3 regions of the Pseudomonas sp. PB103 genome follow, and region 2 is predicted to be linked to each of the others. Evidence: predicted binding sites of a transcription regulator. Region 2 holds the regulator's gene; each other region holds the start of a gene.
What was found. The regulator FliA, encoded in region 2, starts transcription of late flagellar genes. The targets are predictions, from matches to a motif close to CTAAAGTTTNNNNNNNNNNNGCCGNTAA.
Positions count from the first base shown of each region.

Region 1: a site for FliA is predicted at 6,708-6,735, ahead of EJA70_RS05950 (methyl-accepting chemotaxis protein). Genes of this name have one in related genera too.
Region 3: a site for FliA is predicted at 7,652-7,679, ahead of EJA70_RS02650 (methyl-accepting chemotaxis protein). Genes of this name have one in related genera too.

Region 1 is NZ_RWIL01000034.1:15,613-25,895, reverse strand. Features, by position in the region: gene rep (DNA helicase Rep) at 39-2,048, opposite strand; gene EJA70_RS05965 (bifunctional diguanylate cyclase/phosphodiesterase) at 2,311-3,984, shown strand; gene EJA70_RS05960 (NorM family multidrug efflux MATE transporter) at 4,181-5,578, opposite strand; gene EJA70_RS05955 (LysR substrate-binding domain-containing protein) at 5,737-6,657, shown strand; gene EJA70_RS05950 (methyl-accepting chemotaxis protein) at 6,842-8,818, shown strand; gene EJA70_RS05945 (aldose 1-epimerase family protein) at 9,038-10,255, shown strand; gene EJA70_RS05940 (YifB family Mg chelatase-like AAA ATPase) at 10,252-10,283, opposite strand, start outside.
Region 2 is NZ_RWIL01000069.1:2,329-12,611, forward strand. Features, by position in the region: gene EJA70_RS13165 (ParA family protein) at 1-571, opposite strand, end outside; gene motD (flagellar motor protein MotD) at 615-1,505, opposite strand; gene EJA70_RS13175 (flagellar motor protein) at 1,518-2,258, opposite strand; gene EJA70_RS13180 (chemotaxis response regulator protein-glutamate methylesterase) at 2,258-3,406, opposite strand; gene EJA70_RS13185 (chemotaxis protein CheA) at 3,456-5,726, opposite strand; gene EJA70_RS13190 (protein phosphatase CheZ) at 5,781-6,569, opposite strand; gene EJA70_RS13195 (chemotaxis response regulator CheY) at 6,588-6,959, opposite strand; gene fliA (RNA polymerase sigma factor FliA) at 7,126-7,866, opposite strand; gene fleN (flagellar synthesis regulator FleN) at 7,863-8,693, opposite strand; gene flhF (flagellar biosynthesis protein FlhF) at 8,810-10,150, opposite strand; gene flhA (flagellar biosynthesis protein FlhA) at 10,162-10,283, opposite strand, start outside.
Region 3 is NZ_RWIL01000013.1:48,666-58,948, reverse strand. Features, by position in the region: gene EJA70_RS02700 (type II secretion system F family protein) at 1-185, shown strand, start outside; gene EJA70_RS02695 (A24 family peptidase) at 187-1,059, shown strand; gene coaE (dephospho-CoA kinase) at 1,056-1,679, shown strand; gene yacG (DNA gyrase inhibitor YacG) at 1,676-1,876, shown strand; gene EJA70_RS02680 (hypothetical protein) at 1,883-2,098, opposite strand; gene EJA70_RS02675 (energy-coupling factor ABC transporter permease) at 2,164-2,853, opposite strand; gene EJA70_RS02670 (DUF1780 domain-containing protein) at 3,036-3,662, shown strand; gene EJA70_RS02665 (MOSC domain-containing protein) at 3,659-4,186, shown strand; gene EJA70_RS02660 (DUF3094 domain-containing protein) at 4,238-4,411, shown strand; gene EJA70_RS02655 (NAD(P)/FAD-dependent oxidoreductase) at 4,475-5,773, shown strand; gene EJA70_RS02650 (methyl-accepting chemotaxis protein) at 5,954-7,579, opposite strand; tRNA gene EJA70_RS02645 (tRNA-Pro) at 7,745-7,821, opposite strand; tRNA gene EJA70_RS02640 (tRNA-Lys) at 7,919-7,994, opposite strand; tRNA gene EJA70_RS02635 (tRNA-Pro) at 8,000-8,076, opposite strand; tRNA gene EJA70_RS02630 (tRNA-Asn) at 8,086-8,161, opposite strand; gene clpB (ATP-dependent chaperone ClpB) at 8,459-10,283, opposite strand, start outside.

The DNA of each region.
Region 1 (10,283 bases), on a different contig from region 2:
TTTGTGCGCCGAAGGTCTAGTAAAAAAAGTGGTCAATTCTAGCGCTTTAACATCGCGCGTATATCAGCCAATGCGCTATTGCCGCGCACGACTTTGACTTCGGTCGGTGTGTCGTCGTTGCCTTCCCACGCCAGATCGTCCGGCGGCAGCTCATCGAGGAAGCGGCTCGGCGCGCAGTCGATGATCTCGCCGTACTGCTTGCGCTTGGCGGCGAAGGTGAAGGCCAGGGTCTGGCGCGCGCGGGTGATGCCCACGTAGGCCAGGCGGCGTTCTTCTTCGATGGTGTCGGCTTCGATACTGGAGCGGTGCGGAAGGATTTCCTCTTCCATGCCCATGATGAACACGTAAGGGAATTCCAGACCCTTGGACGCATGCAGGGTCATCATCTGCACGCCTTCAGCGCCGTCTTCCTCTTCCTGCTGACGTTCGAGCATGTCGCGCAGAACGAGTTTGCCGATCGCATCCTCGACGGTCATTTCGCCTTCTTCGTCTTTTTCGAGGGTGTTTTTCAACGCCTCGATCAGGAACCAGACGTTGCTCATCCGGTAGTCGGCAGCCTTGTCGCTGGAGCTGTTGGTGCGCAACCAGTTCTCGTAGTCGATGTCCATGACCATGCTGCGCAGGGCGGAGATCGGATCTTCGCCGGCACACTGCTCGCGCACCTTGTCCATGAAACGCTTGAAGCGCGACAGGCGATCGGTGAAGCGGCTGTCCAGATGCTCGCCCAGACCGATTTCGTCGGTGGCGGCGTACATCGAGATTTTGCGTTCGGTGGCGTAGTTGCCGAGCTTTTCCAGGGTGGTCGAGCCGATTTCGCGGCGCGGCACGTTGATCACGCGCAGGAAGGCATTGTCGTCATCCGGGTTGACGATCAGGCGGAAGTAAGCCATCAGGTCTTTCACTTCCTGACGGCCGAAGAAGCTGTTACCGCCGCTCAGACGGTACGGGACCTGATGGTGCTGCAGCTTCAGCTCGATCAGTTTGGCCTGATAGTTACCGCGATAGAGAATCGCGAAATCGCTGTACGGGCGGTCGGTGCGCAAGTGCAGGCTGAGGATTTCCATGGCCACGCGCTCGGCTTCGGCGTCCTCGTTGCGGCAGCGGATCACGCGGATCTCGTCGCCGTGGCCCATCTCACTCCACAGCTGCTTTTCGAATTCGTGCGGGTTGTTCGAGATCAGCACGTTGGCGCAACGCAGGATGCGACTGGTCGAGCGGTAATTCTGCTCGAGCATCACCACTTTCAGCGATGGATAGTCGTCCTTGAGCAGCATCAGGTTTTCCGGTCGCGCGCCGCGCCAGGCGTAGATCGACTGGTCGTCGTCGCCGACCACGGTGAACTGGTTGCGCTTGCCGATAAGCATTTTTACCAGCAAATATTGGCTGGCGTTGGTGTCCTGGTATTCGTCGACGAGCAGGTAACGCACCTTGTTCTGCCACTTTTCGAGAATGTCAGCGTGTTCTTCGAAGAGTTTTACCGGCAGCAGGATCAGGTCGTCGAAGTCCACCGCGTTGAATGCTTTCAGCGTGCGCTGATAGTGGGTGTAGACGATGGCGGCAGTCTGTTCCTTGGGATTACGCGCGTTCTCCAGCGCCTGAGGCGGCAGGATCAGGTCGTTTTTCCAGGCGCCGATCATGTTCTTAATCTCGTCGACGCCGTCTTCGCCCGCATATTCCTTCTGCATGATGTCGGTCATCAGGGACTTGACGTCGGTCTCGTCGAAGATCGAGAAACCGGGTTTGTAGCCCAGCCGCGCGTGTTCCTTGCGGATGATGTTCAAGCCCAGGTTGTGGAAGGTGCAGACCGTCAGGCCGCGACCTTCGCCGGCCCGCAGCAGGGTGCCGACCCGCTCTTTCATCTCGCGCGCGGCCTTGTTGGTAAAGGTCATGGCGACGATGTACTGGGCGCGGATGCCGCAGTTCTGGATCAGGTGCGCGATCTTGCGCGTGATCACGCTGGTCTTGCCGGAGCCAGCACCGGCGAGCACCAATAGAGGGCCGCCGACGTAGTTCACGGCTTCTTGCTGCCGGGGATTGAGTCGGGACATACGAAAATTCGGGAGTCGTTGACGAAATGGGCCGGCATTTTAACAGGCTCAGCGATTTGTGCTGCTCTGTCCGACTTGTGACGTACCACGCGATTCAAATTTGCCGGTTTTGTTACTTTCACGCAGGATGCGCGGTGATTTTGCGGCTAATGTTCTCATTCGTGACACAAAATAACGTTTTGATAACCGTTGTCATTTGGTCATTGAACATCGCAACGGCATAATGCCCCGCCCACATCATTGCAGAGTCTAGGGAGCTAGCTTGTCTACGCCTGTCGAACCCTTGCGTTTGCTGCTACTGGCCGAAGAGCCAGCGTGGACAGCGTTATTGCGTGAGTGTCTGGCTCCGATGGGGAGCGCGGCGGTGCTGATCAGCGCGCCGAGCTGGGAGTCGGTCAGCAGTTTGTTCGAAGACAACCGCCACGCGGTTCTGTTGACCCTACCGGCGTTGCAGCCGGCACCGGGCCGTTGCAGCTTGCCGACAGTCTTGCTGCTGGAACACGAACCGGACACCGCGCCGGTTGGCGTCAGTGACTGGCTGGTGTTCGACGCGCTCGACGCCGGCATGCTGCGCCGTTGCCTGCGCCATGTGCGTGAGCGCGGCGTGCTCGAAAATACTCTGCAACGCCTGGCCGAACAGGATCCGCTGACGGGCATCGCCAATCGCCAGGGTTTCCAGACCTTGCTCGCCGCGCGCCTCGCGGAAAACGATGGACGTGGCGTGGCCCTCGGGCATCTCGATCTCGACAACTTCCGCCACGCCAACGATGCTCTCGGCCACCAGGCGGGTGATCGCTTGATCCTGCAAGTCGTCGCGCGGCTGAAAAGTCAGCTCGAAGCCGGTGATCAACTGGCACGTCTCGGCAGCGATGAGTTCGCCTTGCTGATCGACACCCGCCGCGCGCCGCAACGTGCCGAGTGGATGGCCGAACGTATCACCGAAGCACTCGCCGAACCGTATTGGGTCGATGGTGAAAGTCTGCTCATCGGCTCCAGCCTCGGCATCGCTCATGCCCGCGCGCAGGGTGGTGCCGACCCGCTGATGTGGCACGCACACATCGCCATGCAGCAGGCCAAGAGCACGCAGGGCTGCACCTTTCATATCTTCAACGAACGCATCAACCGCAACGCGCGGAGCATGGCCGACCTCGAAAGCGAGCTGCGCCGGGCCTTGCGTCGCGATGAGCTGGAGCTGCATTACCAGCCACGCCTGAATCTTGAAGACGGCCAGATTGTCGGGCTCGAAGCGTTGGTGCGCTGGCGGCATGGCGAACGTGGTTTGCTGCCGCCGAGCGAGTTCGTGCCGTTGGCCGAGCAGAGCGGCTTGATTGTGCCGTTGGGTTACTGGGTGATTTCCCGGGCGCTACGCGATATGCAAGCGCTGCGCGAACGCGGATTGCCGGCGCTGCACATGGCGATCAACTTGTCGTTCCGCCAGTTTCAGGACAGTCAGTTGTTGCCGACTCTCAGCCGCTTGATCGCTGAGCGAGGTGTAGAAGCGCAGTGGCTGGAATTCGAACTGACCGAAACCGCGGTGATGCGCCGCAGCGATCTGGTCAAGCAGACCATGGATGCCCTTGGGCGGCTCGGCGTGCGCTTCTCGCTGGATGATTTCGGTACCGGGTTCTCGTCGTTCGTACACCTCAACAGCTTGCCGATCACTTTGCTGAAGATCGACAAGAGTTTCGTCGGTGGCATGGAGCAGCGCGAAGAGAACCGCAAACTGGTGCACGCGATGATCAACCTTGCGCACAACCTGCACCTGGAAGTGGTGGCGGAAGGGGTCGAGACGCCGGAACAACTGGAATTGCTGCGCGGATTTGGTTGTGATCAGGTGCAGGGTTATCTGATCAGCCGGCCGTTGCCGTTGACGGAACTGGTTGAGTATCTGACCTTCGGCTCAAGCCAGCAGCCCGCCCTCGAAATCGTGGGCTGACACTAGAGCAAATTTGAAACAACATTGTGGCGAGGGGATTCATCGAAACGTCGCACCGCCCCGTTCGGCTGCGAAGCAGTCGCAAAACCATCGCATCGGGTGTAACTGATACACCGCGACATGACTTTTTGGGGCGGCTTCGCCACCCAACGGGGATAAATCCCCTCGCCACAGGATTCCCTTTCATTAGGGGATTTCAGTCGGTCTGAGGAACTGTGAATGGCCGGGATGACGCCGGCTCACGCCGAATCATCCGCTTTATCTTCCACTCAAACGCCAGCGTCAAACTCACCGCCGCGCACGCCAGGCCCAGCGCCAAGCCCCACCAGACGCCCGTCGGCCCCCAGTTCAAGTGGAACGCCATCCACCACGCCGCCGGCGCGCCAATCAGCCAATAACAGCCGAGCCCGACCAGGAACGTGGTTTTTGCATCCTTGAGTCCGCGAATACAGCCCATGGCAATCGTCTGCGTGCCGTCGAACAGCTCGAACCATGCCGCCACGGCCAGCAGGCTCACCGCCAAACGAATCACTTCGGCAAACGCCGGATCATTGTGATCAAGGAATAACCCGACCAACTGATTTGGCAGCAACCAGAACACCATCGCAAACCCGAGCATCACCACCGCACCAAAGACGATCCCGACGCGGCCCGACATCCGTGCATCGAGCAATTGCCCGGCGCCGTAATGCTGGCCAATGCGCATGGTGATCGCATAGGACATGCCCGCCGGCACCATGAACGCCACCGAAACAATCTGCAGGGCGATCTGATGCGCGCCCAGTTGCGTGCTGCCCATGGTGCCCATGCACAGCGCCGCGAAGGCAAACAACCCGACTTCCACCGCGTAGGTGCCACCGATCGGCAGACCGAGGCGCCAGAGCTCTTTCAGGTACTGCCGGTTTGGCCGCGACAGACCTGCGCGCAGCGGATAAGCGTCATAGGCCGGATGCCGGCGAATATGCCAGGCCAATGCCAGCGCCATGCAGTTGGCGACAATCGCCGTGACCAGGCCGATGCCCATCAGGCCCATTTTCGGCAGGCCGAACATGCCAGTGATCAGCGCGTAATTGAGTAGGAAGTTGGCCACGGTGCCGGCGAGGCTGATAACCATCACCGGCGTCGCCCGGCCAATTGCACTGGTGAACCCGCGCAGCGCCATAAAGCTCAGGTAGCCGGGCAGAGCGAAGGGCAGGGCGATCAGGAATTGTCCGGCGGCATTGACGTTGGTTTCGGTCTGGCCGAACAGCAGTAACACCGGTTTCAGGTTCCACAGCAGCAAGCCGGCGCCCAGCGCCATCAACCACGCCAGCCACAACCCGGCCTGAGTCAGCCGTGCGGCGCCAATGATGTCGCCGGCGCCCTTGCGAATCGCCACCAGCGTGCCGACCGCCGCAATCACGCCGATGCAGAAAATCGACACGAACGAATAGGTTGCTGCACCCAGCCCGCCGCCGGCCAGCGCTTCGGGGCTTAAGCGCGCCATCATCAGGGTGTCGGTCAGCACCATCAGCATGTGCGCCAACTGTGAAGCGATCAACGGCCCTGCCAGCCGCAGAATGGCCCAGAGTTCGGTACGCACAGGATGCTGCATGGTCATCACCACTCGATATCGGAGGGAACAGGAGAGCATCGATTCTCGGCGCTTGGCAGTTATTGCACAAAGGGATAAAAAGGATGGGTCGCATGAGTAATACTCATCCTGAGTAGAAACTGTTCATTTCGCTGTATCCCGCTGCAGGAGCCTTGTGCATGTCCCGTCGACTTCCTCCGTTGTATGCCCTGCGCGCATTCGAAGCCGCCGCGCGGCATAGCTCGTTCACGCGTGCGGCCGAGGAGTTGTCGATCACCCAAAGTGCGGTGAGTCGGCACATTCGTACGCTCGAAGATCACTTTGCCTGCAAGCTGTTTCACCGCAGCGGTCGCCATTTGCAGCTCACCGAGTCGGCCCGTTTGCTGTTGCCGGGTATTCGTGAAGGTTTTGCAGCCCTGGAACGGGCCTGTAATACCTTGCGCGCTGAAGATGACATCCTGCGCATGAAAGCCCCGTCGACCCTGACCATGCGTTGGTTGCTGGCGCGGCTCAGTCGTTTCCGTCACTTGCAACCAGGCAACGAAGTGCAACTGACCAGCGCGTGGATGGACGTCGATTCGGTGGACTTCAACGATGAGCCGTTCGATTGTGCGGTGCTGTTGAGCGACGGGCATTTCCCGCCGGACTGGGAGGCGAGCTTGCTGTTTCCCGAAGAGCTGATTCCCGTTGGCGCACCGAACCTGCTCAATGATCAACCGTGGGATCTGGCCCGGTTGGCGTCCACCGAATTGCTCCATCCGACGCCGGATCGCCGCGACTGGCGCAGTTGGCTGGAGCACATGGGATTGTCCGATCAGGTCTCGCTCAAGGGCGGGCAAGTCTTCGACACGCTGGAATTGGGCATGATCGCGGCGGCGCGCGGTTACGGTGTGTCGATGGGCGATCTGTTGATGGTCGCCGAAGATGTCGCGCAAGGACGGCTGAGTCTGCCTTGGCCGACTGCGGTCGCCAGTGGATTGAATTATTACCTGGTGTGGCCAAAGACCCGTCCGGGAGGTGAACGTTTGCGCCGCCTCAGCGACTTCCTGCAGGGCGAAGTCCGCGCCATGGAGCTGCCGGACGTTGCGCGCTTGAGCTGAAACGTTCGAGCCGCCACAATGGCGGCCTTGCGCCATACCCTCGCAATGCGCTCAAGTATTCGGTTTTACCGCCGACTATGAGCAAGTGGAACCGTCGTGCCGGTATCCACGATTCACCCCCACTATTAGAAAATTATCCGAGTCGAGATCAAGGAGGATCCCGTGGCTCGGCCAGGAGCTGTGCATGTCTCAACCTCGCGCTAGGATCGCCTCGCAGCTGGGCCTCGCGCTCGCTGTGATACTGGCGATAGTTATCAGTGGCAGTACGGTGTTCGCCCTGCGTTCGCTGGATTCGGCCAACCTCGCCACCCGTGAAGAGCATCTGGCCAGTGAGGCGCGGCTGCTGGCCGACCAACTGAGTACCTTTCACGGCACGCTGCGTGAAAGCACCCAGCGTCTGAGTGGGTTGTTCGAGAAGCGCTTCAGCGCCGGCTTGAGCATTCACCCGAGTGAGCCGGTAACGGTGGCAGGCACCCAAACCCCGGGCCTGCACTTGGGCAGCGAAGTGCTGAACAACAATTTCAAGGAAGTCGACGAGTTCAAGCAGATGACCGCCGGCGTCGCCACGCTGTTTGTGCGCAGTGGTGAAGACTTCGTGCGGGTCAGCACCTCGCTGACCAAACAGGACGGCACCCGTGCTATCGGCACCTTGCTTGATCACGCGCACCCGGCGTACGCGAAGTTGATGGCGGGGCAGAGCTATGTTGGCCGAGCGTTGCTGTTCGATCGTTCCTACATGACTCAGTACACGCCAGTGCGCGACGGCAGCGGCAAGGTGATTGCGGTGTTGTTTGTCGGTTTCGATTACACCGACGCGCAGAATGCCCAGTTCGACAACCTCAAACGCTTCCGCATTGGCCAGACCGGCTCGCTGGCGCTGCTCGATGAGCAGAGCAAATGGCTGGTTGCTCCGGCGGGCGTGCAGGCGTTGGATCAAGCGATCCCAGTGATCAAGGATCTGGCGAAATCGCCGGGCAAAGGTCAGTTCTGGGGCGACAAGTCCGAAGATTTCTACAGCGTAGCGGTGCCGTTTGATGGCGGGCCGTGGTCGGTGGTGGCAAGCATGCCGAAAGCCGAAATCCGCGCGGTGACCTGGAGTGTCGGTACGCAATTGGCCATTGGCAGCCTGCTGGCGATGCTGTTGGCGGTCGGTTCCGTTGTGTGGTTGCTGCGCAGCAAACTGGCGCCACTGAGCGATCTGGTACGTCAGGCCGAAGCTTTGGGCGCTGGCGATCTGAGCGTGCGCCTGAACGTGTCGAGCAACGACGAAATCGGTCAATTGTCTCGTGCGTTCAACCAGATGAGCCAAGCGCTGTCGACGATGGTCGAGCACATCCGCCGCTCTTCGGAAGAGGTCAACAGCCGTGCGCAAGCCTTGTCCGGTCTGTCCGGTGGCGCGTACGAAGGCATGGAGCAGCAGTCCGGTGAAATCACCAGCATGGCCGGCGCGGTGGAAGAATTCAGCGCGACCTCGTTGAACATTGCCGACAACATGGGCGCAACCCAGCGTCTGGCGCAGGAAAATGCTCAGCAAACACAGATTGGTCGCAGCTCGATGGAAGAGGCCTCGTCGTCGCTGGAGCAGATCGCTGGCGCCCTGAACAGCACCGCCACCGTGATCAACACCCTCGGTCAGCGTTCGCAGGAAATTGGCGGCATCGTTGGCGTGATTACTTCGATTGCCGAGCAGACCAATTTGCTCGCGCTCAACGCTGCAATCGAGGCAGCCCGTGCCGGTGAGCAGGGTCGTGGCTTTGCTGTGGTGGCGGATGAAGTGCGCAGCCTGGCTTCGCGTACTCGCCAGGCCACCGATGAAATTTCCAGCATGATTCATAGCATCCAGCAGGAAACCGGCAACGCGATCAGCACCATGGAGCAGGGCAATGTGCTGATGCAGGAAGGCCTGTCGCGTAACGCCAATGTCGCCTCGGCGCTGGCGCGTATTGACGAGCAGAGCCGTTCGGCGGGGCAGCAGTTTGCCGCGATTACCACGGCGACTCAGGAGCAGAGCAGCACCGCGACTTTGCTGAGCAGTAATTTGCAGAGCATTGCGCTGGCCAACAGTGAGCAGCGTGAGGTTGTGTCGAACCTGGCTGTTACGGCTAAAGAGCTGGAGAAGCTGGCGGCGGATCTGCGTTCCGAGGTTGATCGCTTCCGTTGATGCGCCTTTGAAATAGTCATCGCGGGCAAGCCCGCTCCCACAGGTATATCGGCTGTGCGCAAAAATCGCGCTCCCCGTCGAACCCTGTGGGAGCGGGCTTGCCCGCGATTGCATCAACGCTAATCGCGGATCCATCACAGCCCCATTACTGCTTTCATACTTGCTGAAACGTTTCCGCAGCGCTATAAAAATGGCACAACTCCAATAAAGGCTGCTGCCATGACCTCGCTCAAACTTGCCGTCGCCCTCGGCGCATTCACTGCTGCTTCCCACGCCATGGCCTGGGATTACGTCCTTCTCGATACCAACAAGCCCGCGCAAAACTGGAGCATCACCAGTGAACAGCTCGGTGTGAAAACCGACAAACCCTTCTCCGTAAGCCTGCGTACCTTGCACGGTGGGCGGCAGGAAGGCGTCAGCATTGTCGATATCGATAACGGCACGATGAAACTCTCGGTGGTACCAACCCGAGGCATGAATGTCTTGCAAGCCTCTGTCGGCAACGTGCGCATGGGTTGGGATTCGCCTGTGAAGGACGTGGTCAACCCGGCCTTTATCGAACTCAACGGGCGCGGTGGTCTGGGCTGGCTGGAAGGTTTCAATGAACTGGTCGCCCGCTGCGGTTATGAATGGGTCGGCCATCCCGGCATCGATAATGGTGAGCTGCTGACCTTGCACGGCCGCGCCGCCAACATCCCGGCCAGTACCGTCACGCTGCACATCGACGAAAAACCGCCTTATGCCATCAGTCTGCGCGGCGAGCTGAAAGAGCAAGCCTTCAAGAAAGTCGACTTTTCGGTGGTCACGGAACTGGTCACTGAGCCTGGCAGCGTACGTTTCGCACTCAACGATACACTGACCAACAACGGCGACTATCCAAAGGAATACCAGGCGCTGTACCACAGCAATTTCAGCACGCCGTTCCTCGAGCAGGGCGCCCGTTTTGCTGCACCGGTAAAACAGGTCTCGCCGTTCAACGACAAGGCCAAGGGCGATCTGGCTGACTGGCAGAGTTATCGCGCGCCGACCAAGGACTACGACGAAACCGTTTACAACGTCGTGCCCTATGCCGACGCCAAAGGCGAAACCTTGACCGTTTTGCATAACAAGGCGGGCAGCCTCGGTGTTTCTGTTGGCTTCAATACCCAGCAGTTGCCGGTGTTCTCTCTGTGGAAAAACACCGATACCCAAGGTCAGGGCTATGTCACCGGGCTGGAGCCGGGCACCAGTTTTTCTTACAACCGCCGCTATCAGCGTCCGCTGAATCTGGTGCCGACCATTGCACCGAAAGAACACAAACAGTTCCAGATCAGCTACAGCCTGCTCGCGGACAAAGGTGCTGTGGATAAGGCCTTGAAGCGTGTGACCGAAATTCAGGCGGGGCGCGACACCGACGTGCGGCAGACGCCGTTGGTGGATCTGACAACCGAGCATTAAGGTGTCGCCGGCCGATATTGCAGCGCCT
Region 2 (10,283 bases):
GATCAAACAGGGTCGGCACGATGCTGAACGGCAGCGCCTGTTTGCGCGAACGATTGATCATCGCCAAGGTGTTGACCATGCGCTCCAGGCCTTTGACGGCCAGGTGTTCGGTCTGCACCGGGATCACCAGTTGCTGGCTCGCGGCAAGCGCGTTGACCATCAAGACGCCGAGCAACGGCGGGCTGTCGATCACGGCGTAATCGAAGTCTTGCCACAATTGCGCCAGACTCTTGGCGATCACCAGACCGAGACCACTCTGCCCGGGCGACTGACGCTCAAGGGTCGCCAGCGCGGTGCTCGACGGCAACAGCGAAATACGTTCATCGCTGGTCGACAACAGCAACTGCCCCGGCAGGCCTTGCGGCACGCTGCCCTTGTGCAGAAACAGGTCGTAGTTGCTGTGTTCCAGGCTGTCGGGGTCGTAACCGAAATAACTGGTCATCGAGCCGTGCGGGTCGAGATCGACCACAACCACGCGCTTGCCCGCCTCGGCCAGCAATCCGGCTAAAGCGATGGAGGATGTGGTTTTACCGACACCACCCTTTTGATTGGCGACTGCCCAGACTCTCATTCAGTTCGTTCCTCCCGGCCGATATGCTCGACCGAGACATAGCTCAGCGTGTTAATGCGGGTGACGGAGAATTGACGGCACTCTCGCGTCCCGGCGTCTTGACCGGGGTCGGTGCAGTTTGTGTGCCAGCACGCTTCAACGCCGCGTCCGGTTGCGCATTGGCGGTCCCGGTGCCCGTGAGGCTGCGGCGCACATCGAGATTGCGCGACACCACCAACACCACGCGACGGTTCTTCGCGCGGCCTTCAACGGTGGCGTTGTTGGCGACCGGCTGAAACTCACCGTAACCCACCGACGCCAGGCGACCGGGGTTCACGCCCTGCATCGCCAACATGCGCACGATGCTCGCCGAACGCGCCGAGGACAGCTCCCAGTTGGTCGGGTACTGCGCAGTGCGGATCGGCTGGTCATCGGTGAAGCCTTCGACGTGAATCGGGTTGTCGAACGGTTTCAGAATCGCTGCAACCTTGTCGATGATGTTGAAGGCAATGTCACTCGGCATGGCATCGCCGCTGCCGAACAACAGGCTGGAGTTGAGTTCGATCTCGACCCACAACTCGTTGCCACGCACGGTCATCTGGTTGGAGCTGATCAAGTCACCGAACGCCGCGCTGATGTCATCAGCGATGCTTTTCAGCGGATCGCTGGCACCGGCAATACCGGCATCGATCTGCTCGGCATCTTTGACCAGCGGCTTGGCCGGGGTCACCGTTTTCGGCCGCTCGTCACCAATCGGAATCGGCTTGAGCGCGCGGTCGGAGTCCTTGAAGACACCGACCAGCGCTTCGGAGATCTCTTTGTACTTGCCTTCGTTGATCGACGAAATCGAGTACATGACCACGAAGAACGCGAACAGCAACGTGATGAAGTCAGCGTAGGAAACCAGCCAGCGTTCGTGGTTTACATGCTCTTCCTGGTGGCGACGACGTGCCATGAGCTTATTCCCTTAATCCATGAAGCCCTGAAGCTTCAACTCGATGGAGCGAGGGTTTTCACCTTCGGCGATCGACAAAATGCCTTCCAACAACATTTCGCGATAACGCGACTGCCGCAGCGCGATAGACTTCAGTTTGGCCGCCACCGGCAGCAGGATCAGGTTGGCACTGGCCACGCCGTAAATGGTCGCGACGAATGCGACGGCAATGCCGCTGCCCAACTGCGTCGGGTCAGCGAGGTTGCCCATCACATGGATCAGGCCCATCACCGCACCGATGATGCCGATGGTCGGCGCATAACCGCCCATGCTTTCGAAAACTTTCGCGGCTTCGATGTCGCGCGCTTCCTGGGTGTAGAAATCCACTTCAAGGATGCTGCGGATCGCTTCCGGCTCGGCGCCGTCGACCAGCAGTTGCAGGCCTTTGCGCGAGTAGTTGTCAGGTTCGGCATCCGCCACGCCTTCCAGACCGAGCAGGCCTTCCTTGCGCGCAGTGAGGCTCCAGTTGACCACGCGGTCGATGCCGCCAGCCAGGTCGACTCGAGGCGGAAAGAAGATCCAGGCGAGAATCTGCATGGCGCGCTTGAACGCGCTCATCGGCGATTGCAGCAGCGCGGCACCGATGGTGCCGCCCAGTACGATCAATGCCGCCGGGCCGTTGGCCAGCGCACCGAGGTGACCACCTTCCAGGTAGTTGCCGCCGATGATGGCGACGAACGCCATGATGATCCCGATAAGGCTTAAAACATCCATCAGATACACGCCTCGACAATGTGCTTGCCGATATCGTCGAGGCTGTACACCGCGTCCGCGAGGTCAGCTTTGACGATGGCCATCGGCATGCCGTAAATCACACAGCTGGCTTCGTCCTGCGCCCAGATCGAGCTGCCGCCCTGCTTGAGCAGACGCGCGCCTTCACGGCCATCGGCGCCCATGCCGGTCAGCACCACCGCCAGAACTTTGTCGCCGTAGGACTTCGCCGCACTACCGAAAGTGATGTCCACGCATGGCTTGTAATTCAGACGCTCGTCGCCCGGCAGAATCTTCACCGCACCACGGCCATCGATCATCATTTGCTTGCCACCCGGCGCCAGTAACGCCAGGCCCGGACGCAGGATGTCGCCATCCTCGGCTTCCTTGACGCTGATGCGGCAGAGCTTGTCGAGACGCTCGGCGAAGGCTTTGGTGAACGCCGCCGGCATGTGCTGGATCAACACGATCGGTGCCGGGAAATTTGCCGGCAACTGAGTCAGCACGCGCTGCAAGGCAACCGGACCACCCGTCGAGGTGCCGATGGCAACCAGTTTGTAGGCTTTGCGCTTCGGTGCCGGCGAGGAGGAACTGGCCGTCGACGCGCGGCTTGGCGCAGGTGCATGCACAGGGGCAGGCGCCGGACGGGCCGGAGCGTGAGTGCTGTGACTGCTGAAGCTTGATGCCGCTGGGGTTGGCGCAGGTGCAGGCGCAGCCACTGGAGCCGGCGCACTGTAAGCACTGAAGCGACGGTTACTGCGCGAGATGCTATGGACCTTTTCGCACAGCAGTTGCTTGACCTTCTCCGGGTTACGCGAGATGTCTTCGAAATTCTTCGGCAGGAAATCCACCGCACCGGCGTCCAGCGCATCGAGGGTGACCCGCGCGCCTTCGTGCGTCAGCGAGGAGAACATCAACACCGGGGTCGGGCAGCGCTGCATGATGTGCCGCACTGCCGTGATGCCGTCCATCATCGGCATCTCGTAGTCCATGGTGATCACGTCCGGCTTGAGGGCCAGGGCCTGATCGATCGCCTCTTTACCGTTGGTGGCCGTGCCGACCACCTGGATGCTCGGATCCGCTGAAAGAATTTCCGAGACGCGGCGGCGGAAAAAACCCGAATCGTCCACCACCAGGACTTTGACTGCCATAAACACTCCATTAGGTGCAGCGGAACGTTGTCGCCCCGCTGCCCCGGATTCAAATACGCCGTGCGGCGTAACGCTTGAGCATGCTCGGAACATCGAGAATCAGTGCAATGCGGCCGTCACCGGTGATGGTGGCGCCGGACATGCCCGGAGTTCCCTGGAGCATTTTGCCCAATGGCTTGATGACCACTTCTTCCTGGCCGACCAGTTGATCGACGACGAAGCCGATCCGCTGAGTGCCCACCGAAAGGATCACCACGTGGCCTTCACGCTGCTCTTCGTGAGCGGCGGAGCTGACCAGCCAGCGCTTGAGGTAGAACAATGGCAGCGCCTTGTCCCGCACGATCACCACTTCCTGGCCGTCCACAACGTTGGTGGTCGACAGGTCGAGGTGGAAGATCTCGTTGACGTTGACCAACGGGAACGCAAACGCCTGGTTGCCAAGCATGACCATCAGGGTTGGCATGATCGCGAGGGTCAGCGGCACCTTGATGACGATTTTCGAGCCCTGGCCCTTGGTCGAGTAGATGTTGATCGAACCGTTGAGCTGGGAAATCTTGGTCTTCACCACGTCCATGCCGACACCACGGCCGGAGACGTCGGAGATCTCGGTCTTGGTCGAGAAACCCGGGGCGAAAATCAGGTTGTAGCACTCGGTATCGCTGAGGCGATCGGCCGCATCCTTGTCCATCACACCGCGTTTTACCGCGATCGAACGCAGGACGTTCGGGTCCATGCCTTTGCCGTCATCGGAAATCGACAGCAGGATATGGTCGCCTTCCTGTTCGGCCGCCAGCACCACACGACCGCCACGGGCCTTGCCCGACGCTTCGCGCTCTTCCGGCGACTCGATGCCGTGGTCGACGGCGTTGCGCACCAAGTGGACCAGCGGGTCGGCCAAGGCCTCGACAAGGTTTTTGTCGAGGTCGGTTTCTTCACCCACCAGTTCCAGGTTGATCTCTTTCTTGAGCTGACGCGCCAGGTCACGAACCAGACGCGGGAAGCGCCCGAAGACCTTCTTGATCGGCTGCATCCGGGTCTTCATCACCGCGGTCTGCAAGTCAGCCGTGACCACGTCGAGGTTCGACACGGCCTTTTGCATGGCTTCATCGCCGCTGTTCAAACCCAGGCGCACCAGACGGTTACGCACCAGCACCAGCTCGCCGACCATGTTCATGATTTCGTCGAGACGTGCGGTGTCGACGCGCACGGTGGTTTCGGCTTCGCTTGCCGGTTTTTCCGGTGGCGGTGCAGCGGCGGCACGGGCCGGAGCCGGTGCCGCAGCGGCGGCCGGTTTTGGCGCTTCGGCTTTTGGCTCAGGCTTGGCAGCAGGCTTTGGCGCTGCTACGGCGGCCGGCGCTTTGGCAACGGGCGTGGCTACGTTCGAGGCGCTGCCAGCAGCGGCGGTGCCGACTTCAGTGAACTTGCCTTTGCCGTGCAATTCGTCGAGCAGCGATTCGAACTCGTGATCGCTGATCAGATCGCTGCCCGCCGCTGCGGCCGCTGGAGCAGCAGGCGCAGGTGCCGAAGCAATCGCCGACTCCAGCGCATCGACAGCAAAGTTGCCCTTGCCGTGCAACTGATCGAGCAGTGCTTCGAATTCGTCGTCGGTGATGTCGGAGCTGTCGCCTTTGGCCGGTGCCGCAGGGGCTGCCGCCGCTGGTGCAACCGCGTCCACGGCGAACTGGCCCTTGCCGTGCAACTGATCGAGCAACGACTCGAACTCGGCATCGGTGATTTCATCGCTGGCCGCGCCATCGGCAGCCGGCGCAGGTGCAGCCGCTGCCGGTGCTTCAGCTTCGGCCTTGACGGCGTTCAGCGAGTCCAGCAGTTGTTCGAATTCGTTATCGGTGATGTCGCCCGACGGGTCGCCTTCGCCGACCAGATCTTCGATCATCTCGGCCACTGGCGAAGCCGGGGCTGCGTCCGCCGATTGCGGTTCGGCCAGACGCGCCAGAGCGGCCAGCAGTTCCGGGGTGGCAGCGGTGATCGGCGCACGCTCACGAACCTCAGTGAACATGCTGTTCACCGCGTCCAGTGCTTCGAGGACAACGTCCATCAGTTCTGCATCAACGCGACGTTCACCCTTACGGAGGATGTCGAACACGTTTTCGGCGATGTGACAGCACTCCACCAGCTCATTGAGCTGAAGGAAGCCGGCGCCCCCTTTTACAGTGTGGAAACCGCGAAAAATTGCGTTGAGCAGATCTGCGTCATCCGGGCGGCTTTCCAGCTCGACCAGTTGTTCGGACAGTTGCTCAAGAATCTCGCCGGCCTCAACCAGGAAATCCTGAAGGATCTCTTCATCGGCGCCGAAGCTCATTAATGGGGTGCTCCTACAGGTCTAAAAACCCAAAAAACCTAAAATTCCAAAACTCTAGAACCCGAGGCTGGATAACAAATCGTCCACATCGTCCTGACCGGACACAACGTCTTCTCGTTTATCGGCATGAATCTGCGGACCTTCACCCTGCGAGAGATGTTTTTGTGGATCTTTTTCTGCAAGCATCGCGGCGCGGTCATGTTCGATGCCCGCAAAGCGGTCGACCTGACTGGCCATGAGCACGAGTTTGAGCAAATTGCTTTCGACTTCGGTGACCAGTTGGGTCACACGCTTGATCACCTGACCGGTCAGGTCCTGGTAATCCTGGGCCAGCAGGATGTCGTTAAGATTGCTCGACACCGCACGGTTGTCCGTGCTGCTGCGCGACAGAAAACCGTCGACCCGGCGCGCCAGCTCGCGGAACTCTTCAGCCCCGACTTCGCGACGCATGAAGCGACCCCAATCGGTGCTCAAGGCCTGGGCTTCATCGGCCAGACTGTTGACCACCGGCGTGGCGCTTTCCACCAGATCCATGGTGCGGTTGGCCGCGGCCTCTGTCAGCTTGACCACATAGCCCAGGCGTTCGGTGGCGTCGGTGATTTGCGACACTTCCTCGGCCTGCGGCATGTTCGGATCGATCTGGAAGTTGACGATCGCACTGTGCAGTTCACGTGTGAGCTTGCCGACTTCCTGATACAGGCCACGGTCACGGGTCTGATTGAGCTCATGGATCAGTTGCACAGCGTCGCCGAACCTGCCTTTTTCAAGGCTCTCGACCAGTTCGACCGCGTGTTTTTTCAGGGTCGACTCGAAATCGCCCTGTGAAGATTCGTTATGCTCCATAGCTCCCCCGCGCGTTCATCAGCCGATGCGTTCGAAAATCTTCTCGATTTTGTCTTTCAACGCCTGAGCCGTGAAAGGTTTGACTACGTAGCCGTTTACACCGGCCTGAGCGGCTTCAATGATCTGCTCGCGCTTGGCTTCAGCGGTCACCATGAGAACGGGCAGATGCTTGAGTTTTTCATCGGCACGCACGTGGCGCAGCAGGTCGATACCGGTCATGCCCGGCATGTTCCAGTCTGTTACCAGAAAGTCGATGCTTCCGCTGTTGAGCACCGGAATGGCGGTAGTGCCATCGTCGGCCTCGACGGTATTGGTGAACCCAAGATCGCGCAGCAGGTTCTTGATGATCCGCCGCATCGTTGAGAAGTCATCAACGATGAGGATTTTCATGTCTTTGTTCAATTCGACCTCCAAGCAGTCTTAAACGCGCCCAGCACCTGGACGCGCCACTTCAATCAATCGGCGCAGCACTCGAAGACTGTCTGGAGCACAACAGAGCAAGACCGGTGCCGTTCATCACCGCACCAGCCTCGTTCGCAGTGTCCCCACACTGCCTTCAGCGCGCTCGCCACTCCCCCAAACGCCCCCGCAAGCGGGCCGCGCACTGGCTGTGTAACTGGCTGACCCGCGATTCACTGACGCCAAGGACTTCACCGATCTCCTTGAGGTTCAGCTCTTCGTCGTAGTACAGCGCCAACACCAGTCGCTCACGCTCCGGCAAATTGGCAATCGCGTCCGCCAGCGCCGCCTGGAAGCGTTCATCTTCCAGATCGCGTGACGGCTCAAGATGAGCACTCGCGCCATCCTCGTGCAGCCCTTCGTGTTCGCCGTCCTGCAGCAGGTCGTCGAAACTGAAGAGGCGGCTGCCCAAGGTGTCATTCAAAATCCCGTAGTAATCGTCGAGACTCAATTGGAGTTCGGCCGCAACCTCGTGATCTTTAGCATCACGGCCGGTTTTAGCTTCAATTGCGCGAATCGCGTCACTGACCATACGGGTATTGCGGTGAACCGAGCGTGGCGCCCAGTCCCCTTTGCGCACTTCGTCGAGCATTGCGCCGCGGATTCGTATGCCCGCGTACGTTTCGAAACTGGCGCCTTTGCTGGCGTCATATTTGGTCGAGACTTCAAGCAGGCCGATCATCCCGGCCTGGATCAGGTCTTCGACCTGCACACTCGCCGGCAACCGTGCCAGCAAGTGATAGGCAATGCGCTTTACCAGTGGCGCGTAACGCTCGATCAACTCGTACTGCGCATCACGTGCCGACTTCTTGTAGTAATTCATACCGCTGGCGGTCATAGCACTGGCCCTGCCGTTTGCTGCACGAGGCGCTCGACGAAAAATTCAAGGTGGCCACGCGGGTTGGCGGGCAGCGGCCAGGTATCGACCTTCTGCGCGATCGCCTTGAACGCCAGCGCGCACTTGGAACGCGGGAAGGCTTCATAGACGGCACGCTGTTTCTGCACGGCCTTACGCACGCTTTCGTCGTAAGGCACGGCGCCGACGTATTGTAGAGCGACGTCAAGGAAGCGATCCGTGACCTTGGTCAACTTGGCGAACAGGTTGCGGCCTTCTTGCGGGCTCTGCGCCATGTTGGCCAATACGCGGAAGCGGTTCATGCCGTAATCGCGGTTGAGCAGTTTGATCAGCGCGTAGGCGTCGGTGATCGAGGTCGGCTCGTCGCACACCACCAGCAACACTTCCTGGGCTGCGCGAACAAAACTGACTACCGAGTCACCAATACCCGCAGCGGTGTCGATCACCAGTACGTCGAGATTGTCGCCGATGTCGCTGAACGCCTGAATCAGGCCAGCGTGTTGTGCCGGGCTCAGGTGGACCATGCTCTGGGTGCCGGACGCGGCCGGCACGATGCGAATCCCGCCGGGGCCTTGCAACAGAACGTCGCGCAGCTCACAGCGGCCTTCGATAACGTCAGCCAGCGTGCGTTTGGGCGTGAGCCCCAGCAGAACGTCGACGTTCGCCAGACCCAGGTCGGCGTCCAGCAACATGACCCGACGGCCAAGCTCTGCCAGCGCCAGGGACAAGTTCACTGACACGTTAGTCTTGCCGACGCCACCTTTGCCGCCGGTCACCGCGATCACCTGTACGGGATGCATGCTGCCCATGTTATTTCTTTACCTTGTCTTGCATAGACGGAGGCCACATTACTGGCTGCGCGTTCACAACCGGAACAATGCATGGCAGACCATCGATGTAGGTACAAAAACTGTTCATGAATACCTCAGCCTACCTGCTTGGTGGGGCTGTGATAGATATCAGCGAACATGTCGGCCATGGCTTCTTCGCTGGGTTCTTCCTGCATTTGCACGCTGACGGCGCGGCTGACCAATTGATGACGGCGCGGCAGATGCAGATCATCTGGAATCCGTGGGCCATCGGTCAGGTACGCGACCGGCAATTCATGACTGATCGCCAGGCTCAACACTTCGCCAAGGCTGGCCGTTTCATCCAGTTTAGTCAGGATGCACCCGGCAAGCCCGCAACGCTTGTAACTGTGATAAGCGGCGGTTAGAACCTGTTTCTGGCTGGTGGTTGCCAAGACCAGATAATTTTTTGAACGAATGCCTCGACCGGCCAGACTTTCGAGCTGCATGCGCAGGGCCGGATCGCTGGCTTGCAGGCCGGCAGTATCGATCAATACCACGCGTTTGCGCAGCAGTGGATCCAGCGCTTGCACCAGCGATTGGCCCGGATCGACGTGAGTCACCGGCACATTGAGAATGCGCCCCAGGGTCTTCAGTTGTTCCTGCGCACCGATGCGGAAACTGTCCATGCTCACCAGCGCGACATTCTGCGCGCCGTACTTGAGCACGTAACGCGCGGCGAGCTTGGCCAGCGTGGTGGTCTTGCCCATGCCGGCAGGGCCGACCATGGCGATCACACCGCCCTCTTCCAGCGGCTCGACTTCCGGTACGGCAATCATCCGCGCCAGGTGCGCAAGCAACATGCGCCAGGCCTGACGCGGCTCTTCGATATCGGTGATCATCGCCAGCAGATCGCGCGACAACGGCCCGGACAGACCGATGCGTTGCAGACGACGATAGAGGTTGGCTTGCGCCGGACGGCTGCCCTGCAACTGATTCCAGGCCAGGGTGCCGAGCTGAACTTCCATCAGCTCGCGCAGGCTGTTCAATTCAAAACGCATCGAATCCAGTGCGCGTGGATCGACGCCGCCGGAGGACTGCGCAGGCGCCGGGGCCGGACGCGCCGGAGCGGCGTACGTCGGCTCGCTCAGCGGCTCAGCGGCGGTCAGCGGCAGCCCAGCGGTCAACGGCAGACCGGCGAAGATCTGCCGATTGCTGTTGCCGTCGGCTTCGCCACGCAGGCTCAACTCGGCCTGGGCGGTGACGATGCGCGACTGGGTCTTGCGCAGCTCGTCTTCGAGTTCCATGTTCGGAACCCGTGGTGCCAGCGCCGACAATTTGTAATCCAGTGCCGCCGTCAGCTCGACACCGCCGGCAATGCGACGATTGCCAATGATGGCGGCATCAGCGCCCAGCTCATCACGAACCAGCTTCATGGCCTGACGCATATCGGCGGCAAAGAAACGCTTAACTTGCATAAACCACTACCTCAGCCGTTGGGCCCTACTGTCGCAACGATGGTCACTTGCTTGTTGTCCGGTATTTCCTGGTAGGCCAGCACGTGCAGTCCAGGGACTGCCAGGCGGCCAAAGCGCGAGAGCATCGCGCGCA
Region 3 (10,283 bases), on a different contig from region 2:
AGTCCGGCGCACTCGACGAGATGCTCGACAAAGTTGCAGGGTTCTACGAAGAGGAAGTGGATAACATGGTCGACAACCTCACCAGCCTGATGGAACCGTTCATCATGGTCGTGCTGGGGGTGATCGTCGGCGGGCTGGTGGTGGCCATGTACCTGCCGATCTTCCAACTCGGCTCAGCGATCTGACATGCCTATCGACGAACTGTTTGCCCTGTACCCGCTGGCTTTTGTCTGCACCGCGCTGCTGTTGGGCCTGGTGGTCGGCAGCTTTCTCAATGTGTTGATCTGGCGCTTGCCGAAAATGCTCGAGCGCGATTGGCGCCAGCAGGCCCACGACGTGCTCGGCCTGCCCGGCGAAACGTCGCTGCCGACCTACAACCTGATGCTGCCGCACTCCGAATGCCCGCACTGCGGGCACCGTATTCGTCCGTGGGAAAACATTCCGCTGCTCAGTTATCTGTGGCTGCGCGGGCGCTGTTCGGCCTGCGCGGCACCGATCAGCAAACGTTACCCGCTGACCGAGCTGGCGTGTGGGCTGCTCTCGGCCTTCATCGCCTGGCATTTCGGTTTCGGCTGGCCGGCGTGCCTGCTGATCTTCCTCACCTGGGGCTTGCTGGCGATGAGCCTGATCGACACCGCGCATCAATTGCTGCCCGATGTGTTGGTGCTGCCGTTGCTGTGGCTGGGATTGATCGTCAACAGTTTCGGGCTGTTCGTGCCGTTGCACGATGCTCTGTGGGGCGCGGTGGCCGGTTACATGGCGCTGTGGTCGGTGTTCTGGCTGTTCAAGTTGCTGACCGGCAAGGACGGCATCGGCCACGGTGACTTCAAGCTGCTGGCATTGCTTGGCGCGTGGGGCGGCTGGCAGATTCTGCCGCTGACCATCCTGCTGTCGTCGCTGGTGGGGGCGATCATCGGCGTGATTCTGTTGCGTTTGCGCAAGCAGGAAACCTCGACACCGATCCCCTTCGGCCCCTATCTGGCAATTGCCGGCTGGATTGCCTTGCTCTGGGGTGGTCAAATAACCGACTTCTATTGGCAGTTTGTCGGTCTGAAATGAATACCCCTGTGGAAAAACCCTGGATTCTCGGCCTGACCGGCGGCATCGGCAGCGGCAAGAGCGCAGCCGCCCAACACTTTATCGACCTCGGCATTCATGTCGTGGATGCCGATCACGCGGCGCGCTGGGTGGTCGAGCCTGGCCGCCCGGCGCTGGCAAAGATTGCCGAGCATTTCGGCCCCGGCGTGTTACAAGCTGACGGCACGCTGGACCGTGCGGCCCTGCGCAAACTGATCTTCGAGATTGCAGAGCAGCGGCGTTGGCTCGAAGCCTTGCTGCATCCGTTGATCGCCGAGGAAATCGCTCATCACCTGGCACTGGCAAAATCGCCTTACGCGATTCTGGTGTCGCCGCTGTTGATCGAATCCGGGCAATACGCGATGACCCAGCGCATCCTGGTGATCGACGCCCCGCAACAATTGCAGATCGAACGTACCTTGCAGCGTGACCAGACCAGCGAACAGCAGGTTCAGGCGATCCTCAAGGCCCAGTCGAGCCGTGAAGACCGCGTGAGCCGCGCCGACGACGTGGTGGTCAACGACCGCGACCTCGCCTGGCTGCACAGCGAAGTCGAGCGTCTGCATCACTTTTACCTGACTTTATCCGGAGGCCAAGCATGAGCCAGATTCCTACCGTTGAATGCCCAACCTGCGGCGCGCCCGTTGAGTTCACCGCTGAAAACAAGTTTCGCCCGTTCTGTTCCGATCGCTGCAAACTGATCGACCTCGGCGCCTGGGCGTCGGAAGAACACAAGATTCCGGTGGCACCGGATGCGGAAGACGAACTGTTTTCCGGCGATTTCGATCCGCGCCACTGATCGCGGTCAGGGCCGCATAAAGCCGTAGTCCTGTTCGTCGTCGAGGTTTTCCGCGAGAAAGCGCAACTCGTCAGCCAGGTCTTCGGCATTGCGCACCGCCTTGCTCTGCTGCACCACGGCACTGAGCAAGGCGCGCAAACTCAAACCGGGGTCAAACCCGACCTCTTGCGCCATGTCCAGACTCTGCCGGGTTTCCTGCCTCGCCCACTCGTACACACTCATGCCGCAGCTCCTGAAGGGATTTGACTGAGCATGAGATTTTGTCTGCGTGGTCGGTTTGATGTGGATCAAGGCTTGGGATCGTCGTCCTTCCACGGTGCCGAAAGGTAGCGCGTGCGATTGAAGGTCTCCAGCCATTCCGGGCAGAACACCACCAGCGCGCTGATGACCATGCCGTTGATGAACGCCTCAGGGAAAATGATCAGCCACAGGTAACCGATGAAATCCTCCAGCCATTCCGGCATGGCAAAGATGCCGTCATACCAGAGCAACGTCAGGCTCAGCAGCAGGCAAAGCAATGCCGACAACGCGGCAGCCAGAAACCCCGAACAGAAGATATAAACGAAAGGATTACGCGGTTGCGCACGCTCGACCAGAATCGCCACGCACTCGGTGATCAGCACCGGCAACAGAATAAACAGCGAACCGTTGACCCCGAGGGCCAGCAGATCCTGGCGCCCGAGCAGCACCAGACCGAGTTGCGCGACCAGGCCGCCGACAATCGCCAACGGCCAGTCCAGCAGTAATGTCACGGCGGTCATGCCGATGAAGTGATAAGACACGCCGGTGTCGAAATCCCTGCGCACCAGCCACAGCAGAAACAACGCGAACACCGTGCCGAACAACAGATGCTGACGACGGCTGTCACTGAACAGCTCGACCCACGGCGCCCGCACGACCGCCCAAAGCAGCACCGGCAAGTAAATCAGCCAACCGAATGTCAGACTTGCCGTCGAAAGCAGTTCAGCCCCAATCATGACTCCCTCACCCTCCATCGACATCCCCCCGTAGGAGCTGCCGCAGGCTGCGATCTTTTGATCATGCTGTTAAATGAAAAATCAAAAGATCGCAGCCTTCGGCAGCTCCTACAAGGGCGAGGTGAACGGGCGGTGCAAGCAAAGCTTTCTGCTAGTCGCATTTGAACGCTAAGCTTGGGCCTATGGATGACTCAGATTATTTACGCCTGCTGACCATCGCGGCCGAGCAAGCCAACGCGTTCCTGTCCAATGCCCGCAAATGGGAGCGTGAGCGTTGGGTCTGCCAGCGCCTGCTGCAAGGCCTGAACATTCCCTACCGCGCCGACGAATTCGCGCCGGCCGGCGAGCCGCCGGACGTATTGTTTCGTGATGCCAATTTCGAAGTGTTTTTCGTCCTCGATGAAGGCCGTCGCCTCAACGACGAATGGCGCGACGAACTGCAGCGCCGGCGCAGCGCTTTTTCGCTCAGCCAACTGGTGCGACGTGAAGCCAAGCCCAAGCGCATCCCGGCTAATGAATTCCTTATGCGACTGGCGCCGACTTTGCGCAAAAAAGCCCACAACTACAAAGAGCGCGGCATGGATCTGGGCGAACTGGACATCATTGCCTTCGCCAGCCTTAAACGCGAAGTGCTCGACTTGAACAGCCACTTCCCGCCGCCCACCGAATATTTGCGTCAGGGCTGGCGCTCTCTGTCCCTGGTCGGCCCGACCTTCGCCCGCGTGCTGTTCGCCCACCCGGATGCGCCGGATTTTCTGCGCAGCAACCTCGGCCGCAGCATCGTCTTCGACGTCGGGATCAGCCTGTGACGCCGCTTCAGCAACTGATTGCCGACGTACCGCAGACCGGCCGTGTGCGCTGGATCGGTGTGCGCCCCGAATCCCGTGGGCCGATGATCGAGCTGGACGCCGTCGAGGCGCGGCTCGAAGCCGGGCTGACCGGCGATCACGCCCGGCCCGGCGTGCGTAATGCGCGGCAGGTGACGCTGATTCAGTTCGAACACCTCGCGGTGATCAGCGCGTTGATGGGCCGTGCCGACAATCAACCGGTCAGGCCTGAAGATCTGCGGCGCAATCTCGTTATCAGCGGTATCAATTTGTTTAGCCTGAAGGGCCGGCGCTTTCGCATCGGCCAGGCCATCTTCGAAACCACCGGTTGGTGTCAGCCCTGCGCACGCTTGCAGAACAACCTCGGCCCCGGCACGTTTCAAGCCGTGCGCGGGCATGGCGGAATTACCGCGCGGGTGTTACAAAGCGGGATCATTCGCCTCGATGATGGCGTGTCTGTCGAGCCGGTTCCGGACAGCGGCTATGCTCCGTTCAACCCCGGATAAAAACCGCTGTAGCTTGTTCACATTCAGCAACGTCTACCTGACGAGGCCATTATGACCAGCCGCCTGAACCCCGAAGACCAAAAGCATGTCGAAGAGTACCTGCAACTGTCCCAACACCGAGTCGAGCGCCGGCCTTTCCGGCCGTGGATGCTCCTGGTGCTGGTGCTGGCAGTGACCATTGGTCTGGGCCTGTTGAGCCGATTTATCAGTTACCTGACGCTATGAGCAGCTTGGCGCTCGCTTGGGTAACCGCACCGATTTCCTTTAAAAACCTTGCGAGTTATCCCTATGTCTCATCGTATTGTTATTGTCGGCGGCGGCGCCGGCGGTCTGGAGTTGGCTACCCGTCTGGGTAAGACCCTGGGCAAGCGCGGCACCGCCAGCGTGATGCTGGTCGACGCCAACCTCACGCACATCTGGAAACCGCTGCTGCACGAAGTGGCCGCCGGCTCGCTGAACTCCTCCGAAGACGAACTCAACTATGTTGCCCAGGCAAAATGGAACCACTTCGAGTTCCAGCTGGGGCGCATGAGCGGGCTTGATCGCGCACAGAAAAAAATCCAGCTGGCCGCGACCTATGACGAAAACGGCGTCGAACTGGTGCCCGCGCGGGAAGTGCAGTACGACTCGCTGGTGATCAGCGTCGGCAGCACCACCAACGATTTCGGCACCCAGGGCGCGGCGCAGCACTGCCTGTTCCTCGACACCCGCAAACAGGCCGAGCGTTTCCACCAGCAACTGCTCAATCACTATCTGCGGGCACACGCCGGGCAAACCGATGTGGTTGAGCAGATCAGCGTCGCGATCGTCGGCGCGGGCGCCACTGGCGTTGAGCTGGCGGCAGAGCTGCACAACGCGGCGCATGAGCTGGCGGCGTATGGTCTGGATCGAATCAAACCGGAAAACATGCACATCACCCTGATCGAAGCCGGGCCACGGGTGCTGCCTGCCCTGCCGGAGCGTATCAGCGGGCCGGTACACAAGACCCTGGAGAAACTCGGGGTCAATGTGATGACCAACGCCTCGGTCAGCGAAGTGACAGCGGACAGCCTGATTACTGCCGACGGCAACGAGATCAAGGCCAGCCTGAAAGTCTGGGCCGCCGGTATTCGTGCACCAGGCTTCCTCAAGGACATCGATGGCCTGGAAACCAACCGCATCAACCAGCTACAAGTGCTGCCGACTCTGCAAACCACCCGCGATGAAAACATCTTCGCCTTCGGTGACTGCGCGGCCTGCCCGCAACCGGGCACCGATCGCAACGTGCCGCCGCGTGCACAAGCGGCGCACCAACAGGCGTCATTGCTGGCCAAGTCGCTGAAGCTGCGCATCGAAGGCAAGACCCTGCCGGAGTACAAGTACACCGACTACGGCTCGTTGATCTCGCTGTCGCGTTTCTCGGCTGTGGGTAACTTGATGGGCAACCTGACCGGCAGCGTGATGCTCGAAGGCTGGCTGGCGCGGATGTTTTACGTGTCGCTGTACCGCATGCACCAGATGGCGCTGTACGGGCCGTTCCGCACGGCGATGCTGATGCTGGGAAGCAAGATTGGTCGCGGGACTGAGCCGCGTTTGAAGCTGCACTAAACAAAAAACTGTGGGAGCTGACTTGCTCCCACATTGTTTTGTGCTGACCCCAAAATCCACAGACAACTGCAAAAAATGTAGGAGTGAGCCTGCTCGCGATAGCGTTCTGTCAGTCACATCTTCAGTGACCAAACCACCGCTATCGCGAGCAGGCTCACTCCTACAATGGATCTCCACTTATCAGAGCTGGAAGCGGCGCACCATGCCTTGCAGCGCGTTGGCCAGTTGCGACAGTTCATGGCTCGATGCGCTGGTCTGATCGGCGCCTGCCGCCGAACGCACTGACAGATCACGTATGTTCACCAGATTGCGATCCACTTCGCGTGCGACCTGTGCCTGTTCTTCCGCCGCACTGGCGATCACCAGATTGCGCTCGTGAATCTCGTGCACCGACGCCGTGATGGTCAACAACGCTTCTCCCGCACGTTCAGCGAGCACCAAGGTACTGGCGGCACGCGAGGCACTGGCCTGCATCGAATCCAGCGCCAGGCTCGAACCACTGCGCATGCCCTGCACCATCTGCTCGATCTCCTGTGTCGATTGCTGCGTGCGATAAGCCAACGCTCGCACCTCATCGGCGACCACCGCAAAGCCTCTACCACTCTCCCCCGCTCGCGCCGCTTCAATCGCCGCATTGAGCGCCAGCAGGTTGGTCTGCTCGGCGATCGCCCGGATCACATCAAGCACTTTGCCAATGTCCTGCGACTGATTGGCCAGTGATTGCACCAATGCGCCGGTGTGTCGCACATCGTTGCTCAGTGCGCTGATCGCGCTGGCGGTTTCGTTGACGCGTTCCTGCCCCAAATGCGCCGATTCGCTGGACTGCCGCGTGGCATCGGACGTGGACACGGCATTGCGCGCCACCTCTTCCACGGCTGTGGTCATCTCGTTGACGGCGGTGGCCGCCTGTTCGATTTCATTGTTCTGCTGTTGCAGGCCCTGCGTGCTGTCGAGGGTCACGGCACTGAGCTCGTCAGCTGCAGTGGCCAGTTGCGTGGCCGAACCGCTGATGCCTTGCAGTGTGTCGCGCAAATTCTGCTGCATGGTCGCCAGGGCCTTGAGCAAACGGCTGACTTCATCGTTGCCATGGGTTTCGATCGGCCGGGTCAGGTCGCCTTGGGCCACGCTTTCAGCAGCGCTCACTGCACTGCTCAACGGGCGGACGATACTGCGCGTGAGCAACATCGCCAGCGCCACCGTGGCCAACGCCGCCAGTGCGATGAACAGACTGACGATGGTGCGCGACGTCTGATAATGATCGGCAGACTTCTGGCTTTCAGCGGCGACCTGTTTGGCGAACAGATCCGCCAGGTCATTGAGTTGCTTGCCGGAACCGTCGACGACGGTTTTCATGTCGACCAGCAACAGCTTGGTCAGCTCATCGCGCTTGCCCTGCTGGGCAAGGGTGAAGGACTGAGCGATACCGGTCCGATAAGCCGCAAAGGTTGTTTTGAATTGGTCATAGAGCTGCTGGCCTTCCGGAGTGGTGACCAGTTCGTCGTAAGCGGCGATTTTCTCGCTCAGCTCCTTGTCGCGAGTATCCATCTGGCTGCGGTAGGTGGCGATATTGTTCGGATCCTGATCCAACGCCATGCGCAACGAGATGGTGCGGATGCGCAGCATGATCTCGCGAATTTCGTCGCCGCCACGAATGCTCGGCAGCCACTGATTTTCTACCGCGACCTCACTGTCGCGAATACTCGACATCTGCCCCAGCGCAAACACGCCGAGCAAGGCAACCAACACCGCAATCAGGGCGAATCCCAGGGCAGCCCGGGGAGCAATATTCAACTGACGAAGCAACATGACGAACGCCCTTATTCTTGTATTGGCCAGATTCAAGGGGCGAAGCAGTGGCAGTCCCCTCTCGTTAGCGGGCTATCGGCAGGTTGTATGATGACTTGAAGGGGAAATGAGTTTTTGTCGGACAAAAAAAAATCCCCGTATCTTTCGATACGAGGATTTTTAATATGGTCGGGGTAAGGGGATTCGAACTCCTGACATCCTGCTCCCAAAGCAGGCGCGCTACCGGACTGCGCTATACCCCGGTAAAAAAAAGGCGACCTTTCAAAGATCGCCTTCTTCGATCAGCGCTTTTGGCCTCTGATCTTAAGATTCGATCCCAGCGTTAACTGGTTTCAAAAATGGTGGGTCGTGTGGGATTCGAACCTACGACCAATTGGTTAAAAGCCAACTGCTCTACCAACTGAGCTAACGACCCAAAAATGGTCGGGGTAAGGGGATTCGAACTCCTGACATCCTGCTCCCAAAGCAGGCGCGCTACCGGACTGCGCTATACCCCGGCTTGAAATTGGCTCCGTGACCAGGACTCGAACCTGGGACCCAATGATTAACAGTCATTTGCTCTACCGACTGAGCTATCACGGAACTACATATTTCAATTTACAACGGTGAAACTTACTGCTTCCAGTCACTCTTTCGCATCGCTGCGTTCGTGTGTCTGAGGCGCGCTATTCTACAACCTAGAACACCTCTGTCAACCCCCTAAATTGCTTTCAAGTTAATGATTTGCAACTTATTTCAGATTTCAGCTCAGTGAGTTGAAACCGTCTTGGCGACTGACTGCGGGGCGCACTTTACAAGCCTTTTCCTTTGAGTTCAACAGCCTAACGAAAAAAAAGGCCCCACAAGGTGGGGCCTGCCAATTTTCATTGGCCTTTGGGCTTAGTTGAAAACGATTTCGTCGTTCTCGACCACACCCGTTGCCGTGTCGCCTGGCATGAAATGACCCGAGAGGATCAATTGCGCCAGCGGGTTTTCGATCCAGCGCTGAATCGCACGCTTCAAAGGACGTGCGCCATACACCGGGTCGTAGCCGACAGCGATCAGCTTGTCCATCGCTTCTGGACTCAGTTCCAGCTTCAGCTCACGCTCGGCCAGACGTGTACGCAGACGACCCAACTGGATCTCGGTAATGCCTGCGATCTGATCCCGCGCCAGCGGCTCGAAGATCACCACTTCATCGACCCGGTTGATGAACTCCGGACGGAAGTGCGACGTCAGTGCATCCATTACCGCAGCACGCTGCGCTTCACGATCACCGACCAGTTCCTGGATCTGTACCGACCCCAGGTTCGAAGTCATCACGATCACCGTGTTGCGGAAGTCCACCGTACGGCCGTGGCTGTCGGTCAGGCGACCATCCTCAAGCACTTGCAGCAAGATGTTGAACACATCCGGGTGCGCCTTCTCGACTTCGTCCAGCAGGATCACCGAATAAGGCTTGCGACGCACAGCCTCGGTCAGGTAACCGCCCTCTTCGTAGCCGACATATCCTGGTGGCGCACCGATCAAGCGAGCCACGGAATGTTTCTCCATGAACTCGGACATGTCGATCCGCACCATCGCCTCTTCAGTATCAAAGAGGAATTCGGCCAGCGCCTTGCACAGCTCGGTTTTACCAACACCGGTCGGGCCGAGGAACATGAACGAGCCGCTTGGGCGATTCGGGTCGGACAACCCGGCGCGCGAACGCCGTACTGCGTTAGCGACGGCGACCACCGCTTCTTCCTGGCCGATCACCCGTTTGTGCAACAGGCTTTCCATCTTCATCAGCTTGTCGCGCTCGCCTTCGAGCATTTTTGACACGGGGATGCCGGTCCACTTCGACACGACCTCAGCGATCTCTTCCTCAGTCACCTTGCTGCGCAGCAACTGGTTTTCGCTCTTGCCGTGCTGATCGACCATTTGCAGGCTGCGCTCCAGATCCGGGATCACCCCGTACTGCAACTCGGCCATGCGGTTCAGGTCGCCTTTACGGCGTGCCGCTTCCAGTTCCTGACGCGACTGTTCAATCTTCTGCTGAATCTGCGCAGAACCCTGCACCTCGGCTTTTTCCGAGTTCCAGATTTCTTCCAGATCGGAATACTCGCGTTCGAGACGGACGATTTCTTCCTGGAGTTTCTCCAGACGTTTCATCGCCGCTTCATCGCTTTCTTTCTTCAGCGCCTGCGATTCCACCTTCAACTGAATCAGGCGACGCTCCAGACGATCGAGCACTTCCGGCTTGGAGTCGATTTCCATGCGGATGCGGCTGGCGGCCTCGTCGATCAGGTCGATGGCCTTGTCCGGCAGCTGCCGGTCAGTGATGTAGCGATGGCTGAGCTTCGCCGCCGCAATGATCGCGCCGTCGGTGATCGCTACCTTGTGGTGAACCTCGTAACGCTCTTTGAGGCCACGCAGGATGGCGATGGTGTCTTCTTCGCTCGGCTCATCCACCAGGACTTTCTGGAAGCGTCGCTCGAGCGCAGCGTCCTTCTCTATATATTGGCGGTACTCGTTGAGCGTGGTCGCGCCAACGCAGTGCAACTCGCCGCGCGCCAGTGCAGGCTTGAGCATGTTGCCGGCGTCCATCGAGCCTTCGCCCTTACCGGCACCGACCATGGTGTGCAATTCGTCGATGAACAGAATGATCTGCCCTTCCTGCTTCGACAGCTCGTTGAGCAGCGATTTCAGGCGCTCTTCGAACTCACCGCGATACTTGGCACCG